Regions from separate parts of the Tersicoccus mangrovi genome, predicted to be linked through region 2. Evidence: riboswitches for the same ligand, from Rfam matches in the RefSeq annotation. Region 2 holds a riboswitch; each other region holds the start of a gene.
The links. Region 2 has a riboswitch for S-adenosylmethionine ahead of V6N00_RS16830 (acyl-CoA dehydrogenase family protein). Riboswitches for the same ligand answer to the same signal wherever they lie in the genome.
Positions count from the first base shown of each region.

Region 1: another riboswitch for S-adenosylmethionine. It lies ahead of V6N00_RS04595 (cobalamin-independent methionine synthase II family protein); the one in region 2 lies ahead of V6N00_RS16830 (acyl-CoA dehydrogenase family protein).
Region 3: another riboswitch for S-adenosylmethionine. It lies ahead of V6N00_RS12175 (MFS transporter); the one in region 2 lies ahead of V6N00_RS16830 (acyl-CoA dehydrogenase family protein).

Region 1 covers NZ_JBAJMW010000002.1:169,684-174,935, reverse strand. Annotated here, with positions in the region: gene V6N00_RS04615 (hypothetical protein) at 205-807, shown strand; gene V6N00_RS04610 (NmrA/HSCARG family protein) at 809-1,684, opposite strand; gene V6N00_RS04605 (class I SAM-dependent methyltransferase) at 1,809-2,402, opposite strand; gene V6N00_RS04600 (cupin domain-containing protein) at 2,401-3,048, shown strand; SAM riboswitch class I at 3,435-3,525, shown strand; gene V6N00_RS04595 (cobalamin-independent methionine synthase II family protein) at 3,538-4,770, shown strand; gene V6N00_RS04590 (arsenic resistance protein) at 4,881-5,252, shown strand, end outside.
Region 2 covers NZ_JBAJMW010000011.1:75,947-81,198, reverse strand. Annotated here, with positions in the region: gene V6N00_RS16850 (type 1 glutamine amidotransferase domain-containing protein) at 1-178, opposite strand, end outside; gene V6N00_RS16845 (glutathione-independent formaldehyde dehydrogenase) at 180-1,346, opposite strand; gene V6N00_RS16840 (VOC family protein) at 1,942-2,346, opposite strand; gene V6N00_RS16835 (ArsR/SmtB family transcription factor) at 2,343-2,681, opposite strand; SAM riboswitch class I at 2,812-2,900, shown strand; gene V6N00_RS16830 (acyl-CoA dehydrogenase family protein) at 2,911-4,203, shown strand; gene V6N00_RS16825 (hypothetical protein) at 4,271-4,771, shown strand; gene V6N00_RS16820 (GNAT family N-acetyltransferase) at 4,779-5,252, opposite strand, start outside.
Region 3 covers NZ_JBAJMW010000005.1:354,719-359,970, forward strand. Annotated here, with positions in the region: gene V6N00_RS12170 (LLM class flavin-dependent oxidoreductase) at 1-1,400, opposite strand, end outside; gene V6N00_RS12175 (MFS transporter) at 1,393-2,799, opposite strand; SAM riboswitch class IV at 2,836-2,952, opposite strand; gene V6N00_RS12180 (SDR family oxidoreductase) at 3,144-3,836, shown strand; gene V6N00_RS12185 (LGFP repeat-containing protein) at 3,985-5,252, opposite strand, start outside.

The sequences.
Region 1 (5,252 bases), on a different contig from region 2:
GTCGCACGTCAAGCTACCAGCTGACGACTCGTTCCAATTCGAATGTGGGAAATGATCATCGCCCAATGACAGCGAAGTCGACGAGGGGGCTTGCGGTGGGATCGCCGAGGCCGCTGGCCTCATCATCGAGCAGATTGACGCCGCTCTCGCCGGTCGGCCGATAGTCGGCTGCCTTCTGTCACCGGAGGACGCTACGGTCGGATCATGCCCGATCTTCCGGACGACGACGTCGACTTCCTCGCCGACGATCCCCACCGCGCGCTCGAAGCGGTCCGGGACGCCTCCAATCACACGATCGGCCCGTACAGCCAGGCCTTGGCGATCGGTGCCATGAACTTGATGAGCAAGGCCGTCGCGGCAGACGGTGCCGAGCGGGAGCGACTCGTCGACCGGGCACTCGCCCTGCCCTTCGACGAACACGATCAGACCTACCCGGCCGCGATGGCTGCACACATGCAACTGTTCATGGCCGTCACCGATCGTCTGGAGGAGTCTGACGACGACGAGAACGACGAGTGCTGGCTCGACGGCGCGACTGCCGTGCTGCGGTACAGCAGCGCCGAGAGCAGGGCGGAGATGCACCACGTGCTGGAGGCCATCGACCATGACTACGAGCTGGACCGGCCCACGCGGATCCGCGTGAGGTTGATGCTCGAGAATTCGTCCCGCTCGTTGGACCCCGGGTGGGTCGAGATCACCGCGTGCCCGCGGGATGAACTGCGCGAACGCGTTCTCGCTGTCCTCGCTGCCGCCAACGACTACGAGGAGGCCTACTTGGAAGCGCGCTCCTCGTACGACGGGGTGTGAGCTAGCGGCCGGGTGTCCAGCCGGACTGCGCCAGCCACGCCGGAAGGTCGAGGAGTTCCGGGTCGAGGGTGCGCACTTGGTCGATGTCGGCCTTGTACGCGGGCGTCTCGACGAACCAACGGAACATCGCCGTCATGTCCTCGTTCGGGAGCGCCCCCAGCGGGAGCGACTCGAAGCGGGCGGGTAGCCCGGCGTGCTCACCGACGGCTCTCGCGATCTCGCTGCCCGTACGGGAGTCGCCGGCGATCTCGATGCTGCCGCCCTCGACGTCGGTCCCGCCGAGCAGGACGACGGCGGCGACGCGACCGATGTCGCGCACGGCCACCATCTGCAGCGGTACGCCGTCCGGCAGGGCCATGCGCACGACCACCTCGCCGTCCTCGACGCTGACGCCGAAGCCCGCGAGGTTCTCCATGAAGTACACGGGCCGGACGATGGTCGCGTGCAGGCCGAGGGATTCGATGCGCTCCTCGACACGGCGCTTGCTCTCGAAGTGGGGGATGCCGGTGTTCCGCTCGGCGCCGCCGACGGAGCTGAACACGAGGTGCGGCAGCCGGGCGCGGGCGGCGGCGTCGGCGATCGCGATGCCGGACGTCACCTCGCCCTGGATGCCGTCAGGCCCGGCCATGGTGGTCATCGCGTACGCGGCGGAGACGCCGTCGAACAGGGCGTCCAGCGACGCGGGGTCGGTGACGTCGCCCTGACTGAGCTCGACGCCGCGTTCGGCGAGGGCATGCGCCTTCTTGGCCTGCGGGTCGCGGACGAGGGCGCGGACGTTCGCGCCGCGCTCCAGCAGGGCGTCGACCACCGACCCGCCCTGCTGGCCGGTGGCGCCGACGACGGCGATCGGGGAATCGGTTCCGGGGGTGGGCGTCATGGCCTACTCCTTCAGGCTGAGGGACGAGCGTGCCGCAGGAGACAACGCCGGCGGGCGGCCGGTCATGCCCGGCAGCTCGTCAATAGATGCTCGCTGGAGCCATTTCCCGTACCGGATCGAACAGCTAATGACGAGCTGGCGAAATGGCGCCCTCGTACATCACGAACGGCCAAGCGATGCCCGGCACCCGGCCGGTCACGTCGTAGCGGTCCACCGAGACGGTGGTAAAGCCGGTGCGCGCCGCCGCCGCGAGCGGGTCCCGCGCCAGGTGGCAGTTGCGGTCCAGTGCCGCCGTCACGGGCGTGGCCGCCCGCTGCAGCACCCGTAGCCCGCTTCCGGCCGGGGCCGCGACGTGTTCCAGGAACACCAGCCGTCCGCCCGGCCGGAGGACTCGCCGCGCCTCGTTCAGCGCGCGGTCGAGGTCGTCGACGCTGCACAACGCCACCACCGCGAGCACGACGTCGATGCTGCCGTCCGCCACCGGCAGGGCCTCGGCCCGAGCCGCCAGCGGGGCCCGGAAGCCGCGGGCGGCAGCCTTCTCGGCCAGCCGGCGCCGCGCCCGCGACGACGGTTCGATGCCGATCCAGTCGGCCGAGCCCGGCAGATCCGCCAGGTCGCGGCCCTCGCCGGCGCCGACCTCCACCACCGTGCCGGACAGCCCACCGAGCATCGCCCGCCGCACCTGCCGCAGCCGTTCGTAGCCGACACGCGTCGTCATGACCTCCAGTCCGCCCCGCAACACGGCCGAACTCAAGGGGCAGGGGCCACGGACCACTCTGGTCAACCCCCGGCTGCCGGGGCACAATCACCGCATGGTCGACGTCGGCGCCGAGATGAGCAATCCCCGCTCCGGGGAACGGTTCGTGTGGCGGGCCACCCACGACTCGACCGGCGGCGAGTACTGCGAGTTCGACCTGCACCTCGACTCCGGCGCAAAGGTCGCGCTCGCCCACCGCCATCCGTTTCAGGAGGAGCGATTCACCGTGGTCAGCGGTGCTCTCGACCTGACCAACGGACGGGAACGCAGCACCGTGACCGCCGGGCAGGCCGTCGCCATCCCGCCGAACACGCCGCACCGGTGGGGCAATGCCGGAACGGAAGCGTCCCATGTCCGGGTGCGGCTCACCCCCGCCCTGGAAATCGAGGACTACTTCGCCGCCTTCTGCGCGGTCGCCACGGCGGGCCGTGCGGTGCGCTCCGGACTCCCGCGCAACCCGTTCCAGTTCGCGGTGATGGCGCACGCCCATCGGGCGGAGTTCACCCTGCCGTCCGAGGCGCTGCAGCGCGTGTTCGGGCCCGTCGTCGGCGTGCTGGCCCCGATCGGATCGCGGCTGGGTTACCGCAGCGACGGCCTGGGTCGCTGACGACGGCGCTACAGACGACGCCGCCGTGCGGGGCAACGCCTCCGATGTCCCGGGCACCGACGAGCCGGCCGGCTACGCCTACCGCGACGCCACGAGCGCGGAGTACGTCGTCGGGTACGGCCGCACCGGCTTCTGAGGACGGCCGGCTTCTGAGGTCGGGTTCCGCCGTCGCAGCGGTGCGATCACCACACCGAGTGTGACCAGAGTGACGGACGTTGCCGGAATCGAGTCACGTCCGTCACAACCGTCACACTCGGTGTAGCCGTTGCTCCGCGGCCGGTCGACCCGGCCCGAGTCCGCCGCGCGGCACGGGCGATGAAACTCCGCGTCGGTGGACGGCGACATCCTTTGCGTGCCCGGCCGCGGCTCTGGTACATCTGGCGGGGTAACCATCCGGAGCGGCCGAGAGACCTGGCTCGTCGACGCCGCAGCAACCCCCCGACTCGGGCACGGTGCTACTGCCAGGACCGATGGAGAGGTGGCCTTGCCATGTCCGTGAACACCGACCACATCCGCGTGACCCACACCGGGTCGCTGCCTCGCACCCCCGAGCTGCTCGCCGCCAACGCGGCCCGGCAGGCGAACGGGATCACCGACGAGTTCCGCGAACTGCTCGAGGCGTCCGTCGTCGACATCGTCGCCCGGCAGAAGAAGCTCGGCATCGACATCCCCAACGACGGAGAGTACGGCCACGAGATGAGCAACGACGTCGACTACGGCGCCTGGTGGAACTACTCGTTCTCCCGGCTCGGCGGTCTGGAGGCGGGCCGCGGCGGTGACCGCTGGGCCGACCCGGAGGTGCACCGGTCCAGCCCCGGCAACATCGTCCTGACGTCCTTCCCGGACCGCCGCGACTGGTCCCGCTTCCGCGAGGCCTACACCGATCCGAACGGCGGGGTCCTGACCGGCCGCAAGCCCGTGATCCAGCCCAAGGTCGTCGCCCCGCTGACCTACACCGGCCACGACCTGGTCCGCTCCGACGTCACCAACCTCAGGACCGCCCTGACGAAGGCCGGCGTCGAGGACGGCTTCCTCGCCTCCCTCTCGCCGGGTTCGTGCGCGCGCATCGGCAACGACTACTACAAGACGCCCGAGGAACTCGTCTGGGCATCCGCCGAGGCCATGCGGGAGGAGTACCTCGCGATCGTCGAGGCGGGGTTGACCGTCCAGCTGGACGACCCGTCGCTGGCCGAGAGCTGGGACCAGATCAACCCCGAGCCCACGGTCGAGGACTACCTCGACTTCCTCAAGGTGCGGATCGAGGCCACCAACTGGGCGCTGCGCGGCATCCCGCAGGAGAAGGTCCGCCTGCACGTGTGCTGGGGCTCGTGGCACGGCCCGCACACCACCGACATCCCGTTCAAGGACATCGTCGACACGGTGCTGCAGATCAACGCCGGTGCCTACTCGTTCGAGGCCGGCAACGTCCGGCACGAGCACGAGTGGCGGGTGTGGCAGGACACGGAGCTGCCGGAGGGCAAGTCGATCATCCCGGGCGTCGTCTCGCACGCGACCAACGTGATCGAACACCCCGAGCTGGTCGCCGACCGGATCGAGCGCTTCGCCTCGCTGGTGGGCCGCGAACGCGTCATCGCGTCGACGGACTGCGGGCTGGGCGGCCGCGTGCACCCGCAGATCGCCGTCGCCAAGCTCGAGGCCCTCGGCCAGGGGGCCGCGCTGGCCACCAAGCGGCTGTGGAAGACGGCGGACGTGCTCGCCTGATCTCGCGATTCACCGCGGCAGGCCCGGATCCCGTGCGACGGGGTCCGGGCCTGCCGGCGTTCCGGGCCGGCGAGGCACCCCGGCAGGATTCACCCGGCAGGATGGAGTGCATGACGGGAGCGGCGTGGACGGAACGGCACCAGGTGGCCCTGTACCTGGGGTCGATCGCCGTCGGCGCCGCCGCAGGGCTGCTGGTCCCGGGCGTCGCCGGGCCGGCCGAGTCGTTGACCATGCCGGTGCTGGCACTGCTGCTGTACGCCACGTTCCTGGCCGTGCCCGTCGCGCGGATCGGCCGGGCGCTGGCCGACCGTCGCTTCCTGGTCACCGTGCTGGCCGTGAACTTCCTCGCCGTCCCCGTCGTCGCGCTCGCGCTCTCCGCGCCGCTCGTCGGCCGGCCGGCCCTGCTGCTCGGCGTCCTCGTCGTCCTGCTGGCGCCCTGCATCGACTACGTCGTCGTTTTCACCGGACTGGCCGGTGGGGCC
Region 2 (5,252 bases):
ACGTGCCCGCTTCATCCAGGTCGTTCTCACGGGCCTGAATCTCACCGTCATGGATCGAGAGAACCTCTGTCTGAGCGCCGGCCCGTTCCAGCGCCTCGCGGGGCTGCTCGAGCTCGACTCGCTCGACCCCGTCGGCGGCGAGGATGGCGACTCTCTTGCCCTGCAGCGTCTCGGCCATATCAGTTCGCCTTCTTCTCGGTCGACATCCCGGGCTTGATGAGGACCTTGGTCCAACCCTCGGACCGGGCGTCGAAGTTCTTGTAGGCATCGGCAGCCTGGTCCAACGAGATCTCGTGGGAGACGATCCACGAAGGGGTCGCCTTCCCGGCCGCGATCAAGTCTCGCAGCCGGCGGTTGTACCGCTTGACCGGGGCCTGACCGCTCCCCATGGTCTGCCCCTTAAACCAATGCGTTCCGAAGTCGATGGCCGCCTTGCCCTGCTTGGCCAATTCGCCCTTGGCCCCCGGATCCTGGGGAACGAACACGCCAACGGTGCCGATTCCTCCGGTGAAACGCACCGAGTTGATGAGCATGTTCAGCGTGGCGGCGGTGTCCTCGTTGCCCTGGGGATCGTGGGCCTGGTAGCCCACGCATTCGCAACCACGGTCAGCTCCGAGCCCCATCGTCTCGTCCAGCACAGCCTGCACGGGGTCGACCTTGGAGTCGTCGATGGCAATCGCACCGATCTGCTCGGCCAGCGCGAGCCGGTCAGGGTGGCGATCGACCACCATCACCTTTGCTGCGCCCTTGATCATCGCGGACAGGGCGGCCATCAATCCGACCGGACCCGCCCCAGCGATCACAACGCTGTCGCCGGGTATCACGCCGGCCATCTCGGTGGCATGGTAGCCGGTGGGGAAGATGTCAGAGAGCATGACGTAATCGTTCTCCCTCTCCTCCGCATCCTCGCCCAGGCGCAGCGCGTTGTGGTCACCGAAAGGCACGCGGAGCAGCTCCGCTTGGCCACCGCCATAGGGACCCATGTCGGCGAACCCATAGGCCGCTCCGGCGAATGATGGTTCGGGCTGGGTGGTGAGACAGTAGTTGGTCAGGCCGCGTTCGCAGTTCTTACAGAATCCGCACGAGATGTTGAACGGGAGCACAACCCGGTCTCCGACCCTGACCTTCTCCACGCCACTACCGACTTCGATGACCTCCCCCATGTTCTCGTGACCGAACGTCCGGCCTACTTCGAAGGAAGTCCGCCCCTCGTACATGTGGAGGTCCGAGCCGCAGATGTTCGTCGTCGTTACCCTGACCAGGACATCGGTGGGTCGCTCGATCTTCGCGTCCGGGACGTCCTTCGTGCTGACCTGACGGGGTCCCTCGTACACCACTGCTTTCATGTCTACTCCGATCCGATCGTGTTGCTCGATGTCTTTCCGGCAGGCCTCTCCGACGCCGGCCCCGCTAGACAGCGAACGCCCCCAGGAACCACGTGTCAAGGGGCTCGCCTTGAGTTGATCTGTAGCGATCGAGCCGGGATAGTGCCCGGGTCCGCTGCTCGATCCCAGGGCATACGCTCTGTACACGCTTGCGGTGGTCGCGCCATTCGTCCTTGTGCTCGTTATCATCGTGACGTTGACAGCGGTTCTGATGATGAGCCGGTACCGCAAAGGGGTAATCGTCACGACCGCGGTCGTCAGCGCGGCCCTGTGCCAACCAACGCGGCTGTGCGAATCAGCGGCGAGTTGCAGGCCGCTTGCGCTCGCTGGGCAGGAAGCCGAGCGCCAGTGGAACAATGACTGATAGTGCGTCGTGGGTAGCGGAACGATGCGCCGACTTTTTCGGCGATCACGAGGCGGCTCCGCCGTAGACGATCGTTTGCGGCGAGGCTACCAGACGTCGGTCGGGTCCGAGATTCGCTGGCATGCGCCCTGCCATATCCGGCTCTTCCTCCTTGAGGTGGGGGTGGGCGGCGTTGACGAACCGAGCTACATATCAGTCGGTCGGGGCGCCGGTCAACGCGGCGAGCTGGATGAGGTTGCCGCACGTGTCGTCGAACACCGCGGTGGTGACCGGCCCCTGGCTCAGCGGTTCCTGGGTGAACACGACGCCGAGGCCGCGCAGGCGCTCGTACTCCGCGGCGACGTCGGTGACGCCGAAGCTGGTGAACGGGATGCCGTCGGCGACGAGCGCGTCCCGGAACGGCCCGACCGCGGGGTGCTCGGCCGGCTCGAGGGAGATCTGGACGCCGTCGGGGTGCTCGGGCGAGGAGACGGTCAGCCACCGGTACGGCCCACCGAGCGGGATGTCCTGCTGCGGCACGAAGCCCAGCGGGCCGGTGTAGAAGTCGAGCGCGGCCTGCTGGTCGTCGACGAAGATGCTCATGGTGGTGATGATCATGGCTGCTCCCGGGTGGACGTGATGGGGTGCTCGGTGGGGTTCTCGATGCGGGTGGCTCCGGCCTCCGGGAGGCGGGCGAACCAGTCGCGGACGGGCGCGAGCGCGCCTGCGTGCAGGTGATGGATGGTCGTCCGGCCGCGGGTGCTGACCGTGACGACACCGGCCTCCTTGAGGACGCCGACGTGCTTGGCGACGGCCTGCCGGGTCAGGGGCAGTCCGTGCCGCTCGAGCAGCCGGATGGTCAGCTCGAACAGCGTCTGGTCGTTCCGTTCCGCCAGCTCGCCGATCAGGGCCCGTCGGGCCGGATGGGCGATGGCGGTGAACCCGTCGTCCACGGCATCAGAATACGCAACCTTTGGGTTTCTTGTCCAGCGGTGTATGACCTCGTGTGTCCCGTGCGCGCCACCGCGGACTTGCGACAGCACCCGGTCGTCGTCTGGGCTGAGCGTGTCCCCCCGGGGGCGCCCACCATCCCGAGCGGCCGAGAGACCTGGCTCCACGACGCCGCAGCAACCACTCTCCGGAGCCGGTGCTACCGCCAGGTGCGATGGAGCTGATGTGCCGATGACCACGACCGTTTCCCCTGCGCCCGCGTCCTCCTCCCCGCCGGTCGACCCCGCCGCCGAGTACGCGCGGGTGCACGCCCGCTTCGCCCCGATCATCGCCCGCATCGCCGCGGACGCACTGCGTCGCGACCAGGAGCGGACCCTCCCCCACGATCCGGTGCGGTGGCTCGACGAGGCCGGGTTCGGCGCGCTGCGGGTGCCGGCCGAGCACGGCGGCGCGGGGGCCTCCGTCGAGACGGTGATCCGGCTGCTGGTCGACCTCGCGGCCGCGGACTCGAACATCGCCCACCTCTACCGGTCCCACCTCGGGTTCACCGAATCGCTGCGCTGGCAGCCGGAGGCGGTGCGCCGGCGCTGGTACCGCCGGATCGCCGGCGGCCAGACCGTGGGCAACGCCTCGACCGAGCGCGGCGGCAACGCCCTCGGGACGGTGAACACCACCCTGCGCCGGGACGGGGCCGGCGCCTGGCGACTCGACGGCACGAAGTACTACACGACCGGCACGATCTTCTCCGACCACACCCGCGTCAGCGCCGCCCTCGACGGCGCGCTCGGCCGCCGCTTCGCCGTCGTCCCCGTGACCGCGGCCGGCGTCACCGTCGAGGACGACTGGGACGGGTTCGGGCAGCGCCTGACCGGCACCGGCACCGCCACGTTCACCGACGTCCTGGTCGACGACATCGACGTGCTGGACCGGGTGGTCGGCTCGGCGGAGGCGGTGCACGAGGCCGCGTTCTTCCAGCTCGTGCTGCTCGCGGTGCTCGCCGGCATCGCCCGGGCCGCCCGGGACGACGCCGCCACGATCGTCGCCGGCCGGACGCGGACCTTCAACACCGGCTCGGGCCTGCCGTTCCGGGAGGACCCGCTGATCCAGCAGGTGGTCGGCCGGATCGCCGCAAACGCGTTCGCGGCCGAGGCCACCGTGCTGGCCGCCGCCCGCAGCCTCGACCGGGCGCTGGTCGATGCCCCGGCCGCCACCGGCGCGGGCGAGGAACCGGCGCCGGCCACCCCGGCGCAGCTGCGGGCCGAGGTCGACGTCGAACAGGCCCAGGTGACCGTGCCCGAGCTCGCCCTCGCCGCCGCACAGCAGCTGTTCGAGGCCTCCGGCGCGTCCGCCACGAGCACGAAGAAGGGCCTGGACCGGCACTGGCGCAACGCCCAGACCGTCGCCACCCACAACCCGGCGGTGTTCCGGGCGCGCGCCATCGGCGACTGGTTCGTCAACGGCACCCCGCCCGAGGGGCTGAACGCCATCGGCGAGGCCCGCCCCTCCCCCGGGTCGCGGTTCTGACGCGGCGCACTCCGCGGCGGCCACCAGCGCACTCGCGGAGCGCTGCCGCGACGTGTTCAATGGCGGTATGGCGAACGGACACGAGCGACTCGACGACGACCAACTGGCCCCCTACCTCGTGCACCACCTGCTCGCCGCCGGTTCCGGCCTGCGTCTCTTCCGGGCGGTGAGCCGCACGTGGGCGTCGACCGAGCACGGACCGGCGATGCGCCGCCTGACTGCGGACGTGGACGCCGACCGCCGCGACCTGGCGGCGCTGATCCGCCGGCTCGGCTACCGGATCCCTCCGGTGCGCCGGGTGATCGGCATCGCCTCGGCCACCGTCGCCCGGCTCGACCCGATCAACCCGCTACGCCGCCGCGGCACCCAGGCGGCGCAGATGGAGATCGAGGCGCTGGAGTCCGCGGTCGACATGAAGGAATCCCTGTGGGACACCCTGCTGGCGCTGCCGGCGGACGCGGGACTGGACCGGCCGGCCCTGCAACGGCTGCAGCGGCGCGCCGGTGACCAGCGCGAACAGCTCACCGCGATCCGTCGCACCACGGCGCCGGCCCGCTTCCTGCGCTGACCGGTCCTCAGAACAGGACGGTGGCGAACCGGCCGACCGGGGTGAAACCCACGTGTTCGTACACGGCGCGGGCGCGCGTGTTGAAGTCGTTGACGTAGAGGCTGACGACGGGCGCACGGCGCCGGGCGAGGGTCACGACGTCGGCCATGAAGCCCGCGGCGAGGCCCTGACCGCGGTGCCGCGGATTGACCCACACCCCCTGGATCTGGCTCGCATGGGCGCTGATCGTGCCGAGGTCGGCCTTGAACACGATGTCGCCGTCGCGGTCCCGGTGGATGAGGCACTGCCCGGCGGCGATGAAGCCGCGCACCCGCTCCCGGTAGGACTGCTCCCCCGCCTGCAGGGGGCTGTACCCGACCTCCTCGGTGAACATGTCCACGGAGGCGGGCAGCACGACGTCGAAGTCCTCCTGGCCGGCAAGCCGCACGAGGCCGGGACCGCGCACGGGCACGTCGGGCCCGACGGCGAGCAGCGGCTGGTC
Region 3 (5,252 bases), on a different contig from region 2:
CCGTGGTGGTCGGCCGGCAGCGCCGGACCCGCACCGGAGAGCGTCTCACGCAGCGTCGCTCCGGCCCGGGCCGGCTCGAGCATGCCGCGGCGGAACAGCTCGGGGCTGACGCGGCGGACGAAGGACTCGGTGTCCGCGGGCCGCACCGCCGAGATGACGTTGAAGCCGTCGACGTCCGCCTCCGCGACCCAGCGCTCGAGCTCGTCCGCCACGGTCGCGCCGGAGCCGGTGATGACCGGGCCGCGGCCGCCGATGCCGACGAACTCGGCGAGCCGGCGCGGGGTCCACCGCGCGTCGGCGTCCAGCTTCGTGAACGCGGCGAGCGCGGACTGGTTGGCGTCCGTGACGGCGTGTTCGAGCGGCGCGTCTGGGTCGGCCGTGGACAGGTCCACTCCGGTCCACCCGGCGAACAGCGCGAGCGCGGCGTCGACGTCCACGTACGGCCGGTAGCTCTCCAGCCGCTCCCGGGCGGCCTCGTCGGTCCGGTCCGCGATCACCGTGACGCCGGTGAGGATCTTGACGCTGCGGGGGTCGCGGCCCTCGGCGGCGACCTGCTCCCGGATGGTCCGCACCCAGCCGGCCACGACCTGCGGGGTGTGCCCGATGAGGAAGATGGCCTCGGCGTGCCGGGCCGCGAACTGCTGCCCGCGGGAGGAGGCGCCGGCCTGGAACAGGTACGGAGTGCGCTGCGGCGAGGGCTCCACCAGCGCCGGGCCCGGCACGGAGAAGGCCTCGCCCTCGTGCCCCGCGCCGCGCACGCCCGCGGGATCCGTGTAGACGCCGGACTCCCGGTCGCGGCGGACTGCGCCGTCGTCGAAGGTCCCCTCCCAGAGTCTGTAGAGCACGTCGAGGTACTCCTCGGCCCGCTCGTACCGGGCGTCGTGACCGAGCTGCTGCGTGAGCCCCAGGTTCCGGGCCGCCGAGTCCTGGTAGGAGGTGACGATGTTCCACGCGAGACGGCCGCGGGTCACGTGGTCCAGGGTGCTCAGGCGCCGGGCCAGCAGATAGGGGTGTTCGTAGCCGGTCGACGCGGTGACGCCGAAACCGAGCCGCGTCGTGGCCTGCGCGAGCGCGGGCACCAGCACGGTCGGGTCCAGCAGCGGGTACTGCACGCCCCCGCGGACGGCCTCGTCGGCGCTGCCGCGGTAGACGTCGTACTGGCCGAGCACGTCGGCGAAGAACAGGTTGTGGAAGCCGCCCTGCTCGAGGGTCTGGGCCAGCTGCACCCAGTAGCCGATGTCGGTGTACTCGCTGCTGCGGTCCTCGGGGTGGCGCCACAGTCCCGGGCTCTGGTGCACCGGGGTGGGCATGTCGAAGGCGCTCAGCAGCAGGGGCCGCGTCTCGTTCGCTCGGTTCTCGTTCGGTCGGTTCTCGTTCGGTCGGGTCGAGCTGTCAGGCACGGGTGAATCCCTTCGTCTGTGAGGCCGCCGCCGCGCCGACACCGGCGGGAACCGGGTCGGAGCCGGTGACGGCGGCATCGGTCGGGGCGTCGGCGTCGAGCTCCAGCCCGGCGCGACGGGCGTCGCCCACCGGGTCGGCGGCGGCCGCCGCGGAGATCACGCTGGCGACGGCGAGCACGCTGATGTACGCGCAGATCAGCCACGGTGCGTTGCCGCCGAGGGCGAGCAGGCCGGCGGCGATGAACGGCGTGAGGCCGCCGGAGAGGATAGTGCCGATCTGGTAGCCGAGACTGACGCCGCTGTAGCGCACGTGCACCGGGAACTGCTCGGCGAACCACGCGGCCTGCGGGCCGTAGATGGCGTCGTGGATGCCGTTCATGGCCAGGATGTAGACCAGCGGCAGGAGGGCGAGCGGCCCGCTGTCGAGGAACACGAAGTACGGCCACACCAGCACCCCGCCCAGGGCGGCCGAGATGAGGCTGATGCGCCGTCGTCCCCAGCGATCGGACAGGCCGCCCCAGAACGGCCCCGAGATCAGGCCGAGCGCGGAGCAGATCAGCACCGCGGCCAGCACGCTGCCTGCGTCGCCGCGCTTCGCGGTCACGTAGGTGAGGGTGTAGACGGTCAGGATCGAGTAGATGGCCGGCTGGACGAGGCGCTGCCCGATCGCGACGAGCACGCCGCGCCAGTGGTGGCGCAGCACCTCGCGGACCGGGGCGGCCGCGGTAGTCCCGGCCTCCCGCACCTCGGTGAACTCGCGGGCGTCCTTGACGCCGAGCCGGATCCACAGGCCGACGGCGACGAGCAGGGCGCTGGCCAGGAACGGCAGCCGCCATCCCCAAGCGAGGAACGCCTGCTCCCCCAGCGCGGCGCGGCTGCCGGCGAACGCGGACGTCGCCAGCAGCATCCCCGCGGCCGAGCCGATCTGGGTGAAGCTGCCGAAGAAGCCCCGGTGCTGGGCGGGGGCGTGCTCGACGGAGAGCAGCGCGGACCCTCCCCATTCGGCGCCGGCCGACAGGCCCTGCGCCAGGCGCAGCACGATGACGGCGACGACGGTGAACCAGCCGCCGACCGCGAAGGTGGGCAGCAGCCCGATGCCGGTGGTCGCGACGCCCATCGTGAGCAGCGAGATGACGAGCAGCGACTTGCGGCCGATCCGGTCGCCGAGGTGCCCGGCGATGATGCCGCCGATCGGCCGGAAGAAGAAGGCGATCGCGAAGGTCGCAAAGGAGGCGAGGATCCCGCCCAGTGCCGAGCCGTGCGGGAAGAACTGGGTGGAGAAGATCAGGGCCGCGGCCGTGCCGTAGAGATAGAAGTCGTACCACTCGATGGTGGTGCCGACGAAGGCCGATCCGAGGATGCGCTTGCGGGTGAGCGCGCTCCTGCTGGCGTCGAGCATGGGTTCCCCCTTGGGAATCCGGGCGTGCCCTTCAGGCCGCCATCCTTGCCCACGGCGTTGGCACGCGGGCCGAATCGTCACCTGGGGCACCCCACGACAGCGGCGAGGGTTGCCGTCCAGCCGGCCAGGGCCGCATGGCTGGAACTCATGATTCTTCGTCGGCCACGCTAACGGCCGACGGCGAGGATGCGCGACCACCCGGCCGTCACGTTTCGTCATCCGCGCGTCCTGACCGACGTGGTAGCGGAGCCGACCGCCGGCCCACCGTACGATCGACGGCGAGAAGATCAGCAGGCTGACAGCGCCCACGCGCGACAGTGGGACGCCCACCGCAAGGGAGAAGCATGGAACTGACGGGCAACACCGTCCTCGTCACCGGCGGCGGCACCGGCATCGGCCGGACCCTGGCCGAGGAGCTGTGGCGACGCGGCAACACCGTCATCATCGCGGGCCGCCGGGCGGCCGTGCTGGACGAGGTCACGGCGGCGAACCCCGGCATGGAGAGCGTCGAGCTGGATGTCGCCGACCCGGCGAGCATCACCGCCGTCGCCACCGACCTGCTCGCCCGGCACCCGGACCTGAACGTGCTGGTCAACAACGCGGGCATCATGGTCGGCGACGACCCCGCGGCCCCGGTGGACGACGAGGACCTCACCCGCGTCGTGGGGACGAACCTGCTCGGCCCCGTCCGGATGATCTCCGCGTTCATCGACCATCTGAAGGCCACCCCGCACTCGGCGATCCTCAACGTGACGTCGATGCTCGGCTATGCGCCCCTGGCGTCGTCCTCGCTGTACTCGGCGACGAAGGCCGCGATGCACTCGTACACCTTGTCGCTGCGGTACCGGCTGGCCGGCGAGGCGCCCGAGATCATCGAGGTCGCCCCGCCCTACACCCGGACCGCGCTGATGCCGGTCAACCTGACCGATGCGCGGGCGATGCCTCTGGAGGACTTCCTCGCCGAGACGATGGCGGCGCTCGAGGCGGGCGAGGTCGAGGCGTACACACGGATCGGGCGCGAACGGCGCGACGCGTAGCGCACCGACGACATCGCCGCCACCGCCCGGCTCAACGACGCCCTGACGCACGCACCCGCGAACGACCACTGACACCCCTGACGACGACGGCCCGCCCCCGAGTGACCGGGAGCGGGCCGTCGTCGTGCGTGGTGCGTGGTGTGCGGAATCAGTACCCCACGCGGACGCCGGTCGCCGAGGACCAGGTGATTCGTCCGCCCTGGTAGTCCTGCTGGACCTGCCCCGCGGCGTTGACGTACTCGTCGGTCAGCGGGTAGCCGAGCCGCCCGTCCTGCGAGCCCTGCTTCGCCCAGGCGCCGCGGATGGCGCCCTGGACGATGTGCGCGCCGCTCGCGGAGGACCACAGGATCGTCGCGCCCTGGTAGATCTGGTAGACGCCGCCGTTGCGCAACCCGCGGACCTCATCCGTCGTCGGGTAGCCCAGCCGGCCGTTCTGGTAGTTCTGCCGGCCCCACGCGCCGCGGATCGCGCCCTCGGAGATCCGGGCGCCGGTGGCCGAGGACCACACGATGGTCGCCCCCTGGTACGTCTGGTAGACGCCCCCGGCGGCCTGCCCGGAGACCTCGTCGGTCGTCGGGTACCCGAGCCGGCCCTTCTCGAAGCCCTGCCGTCCCCACGCCCCACGGACCGCGCCCTTGGACACCATCGCGCCGGTGGCCGGCGAGTAGACGATCACGCCGCGCTGGTAGGACTGGTAGGCGCCGTCGTCCACGAGACCGCTGACGGGGGCGGCGAGGGCCGTGCCGAGCGCGTTGCGGGTCGCCGCCGCGCTGAGGAGGGAGGCCACCGAGAGGCCCCCGTCGGCGTCGACGGTCACGGTGGCCGACGTCGCGGTGATCGCCTCGATCTTCACGGTCGTGCCGGCGTGGGTCGTGAACGTCTGGCCGGCCTGCCAGGCCTGGTTGGTGGCGTAGTACCCGGAGAACGGGTGCGTGTCGGGCATGAGGATCAGCGAGCTCGACGCCGTCCGGCCGCCGAGCTGGACGATCTTGACGCCCTTGTTGCCGCCGACCGCGGTGTTGACGTCGTACCCGACGGGCAGCCGCAGTTCGAGGTAGTAGACCTCGCCGCTGCGGGGGTCGGTGAACTTGACCGCGCGGTTCGCCGCGGTGCCCTCCCACGCCGTCAGCGTGTAGGTCTTGCGCCCGACGGCGACGCCGGCGTCGAGGATCTCGTCACCGCGGCCGAATCCGCCGTAGTCCCAGAAGCTGGAGCTGATCGTGGGCAGGGAGTTCTGGGCGTATCCCATCAGGTCCGTCGTGTCGCCGTACTCGCGGATGGAGCAGCTGCTGTCGGTGAAGGAGCCGTCCGCTTTGGCGCCGACGTCGGAGGCGCCGCTGCCACACTGGAGCGCGTCGGCGTGCATCAGCCCGAGCGTGTGGCCGAACTCGTGGGCGGTGACGTTGTTCGTGAGGG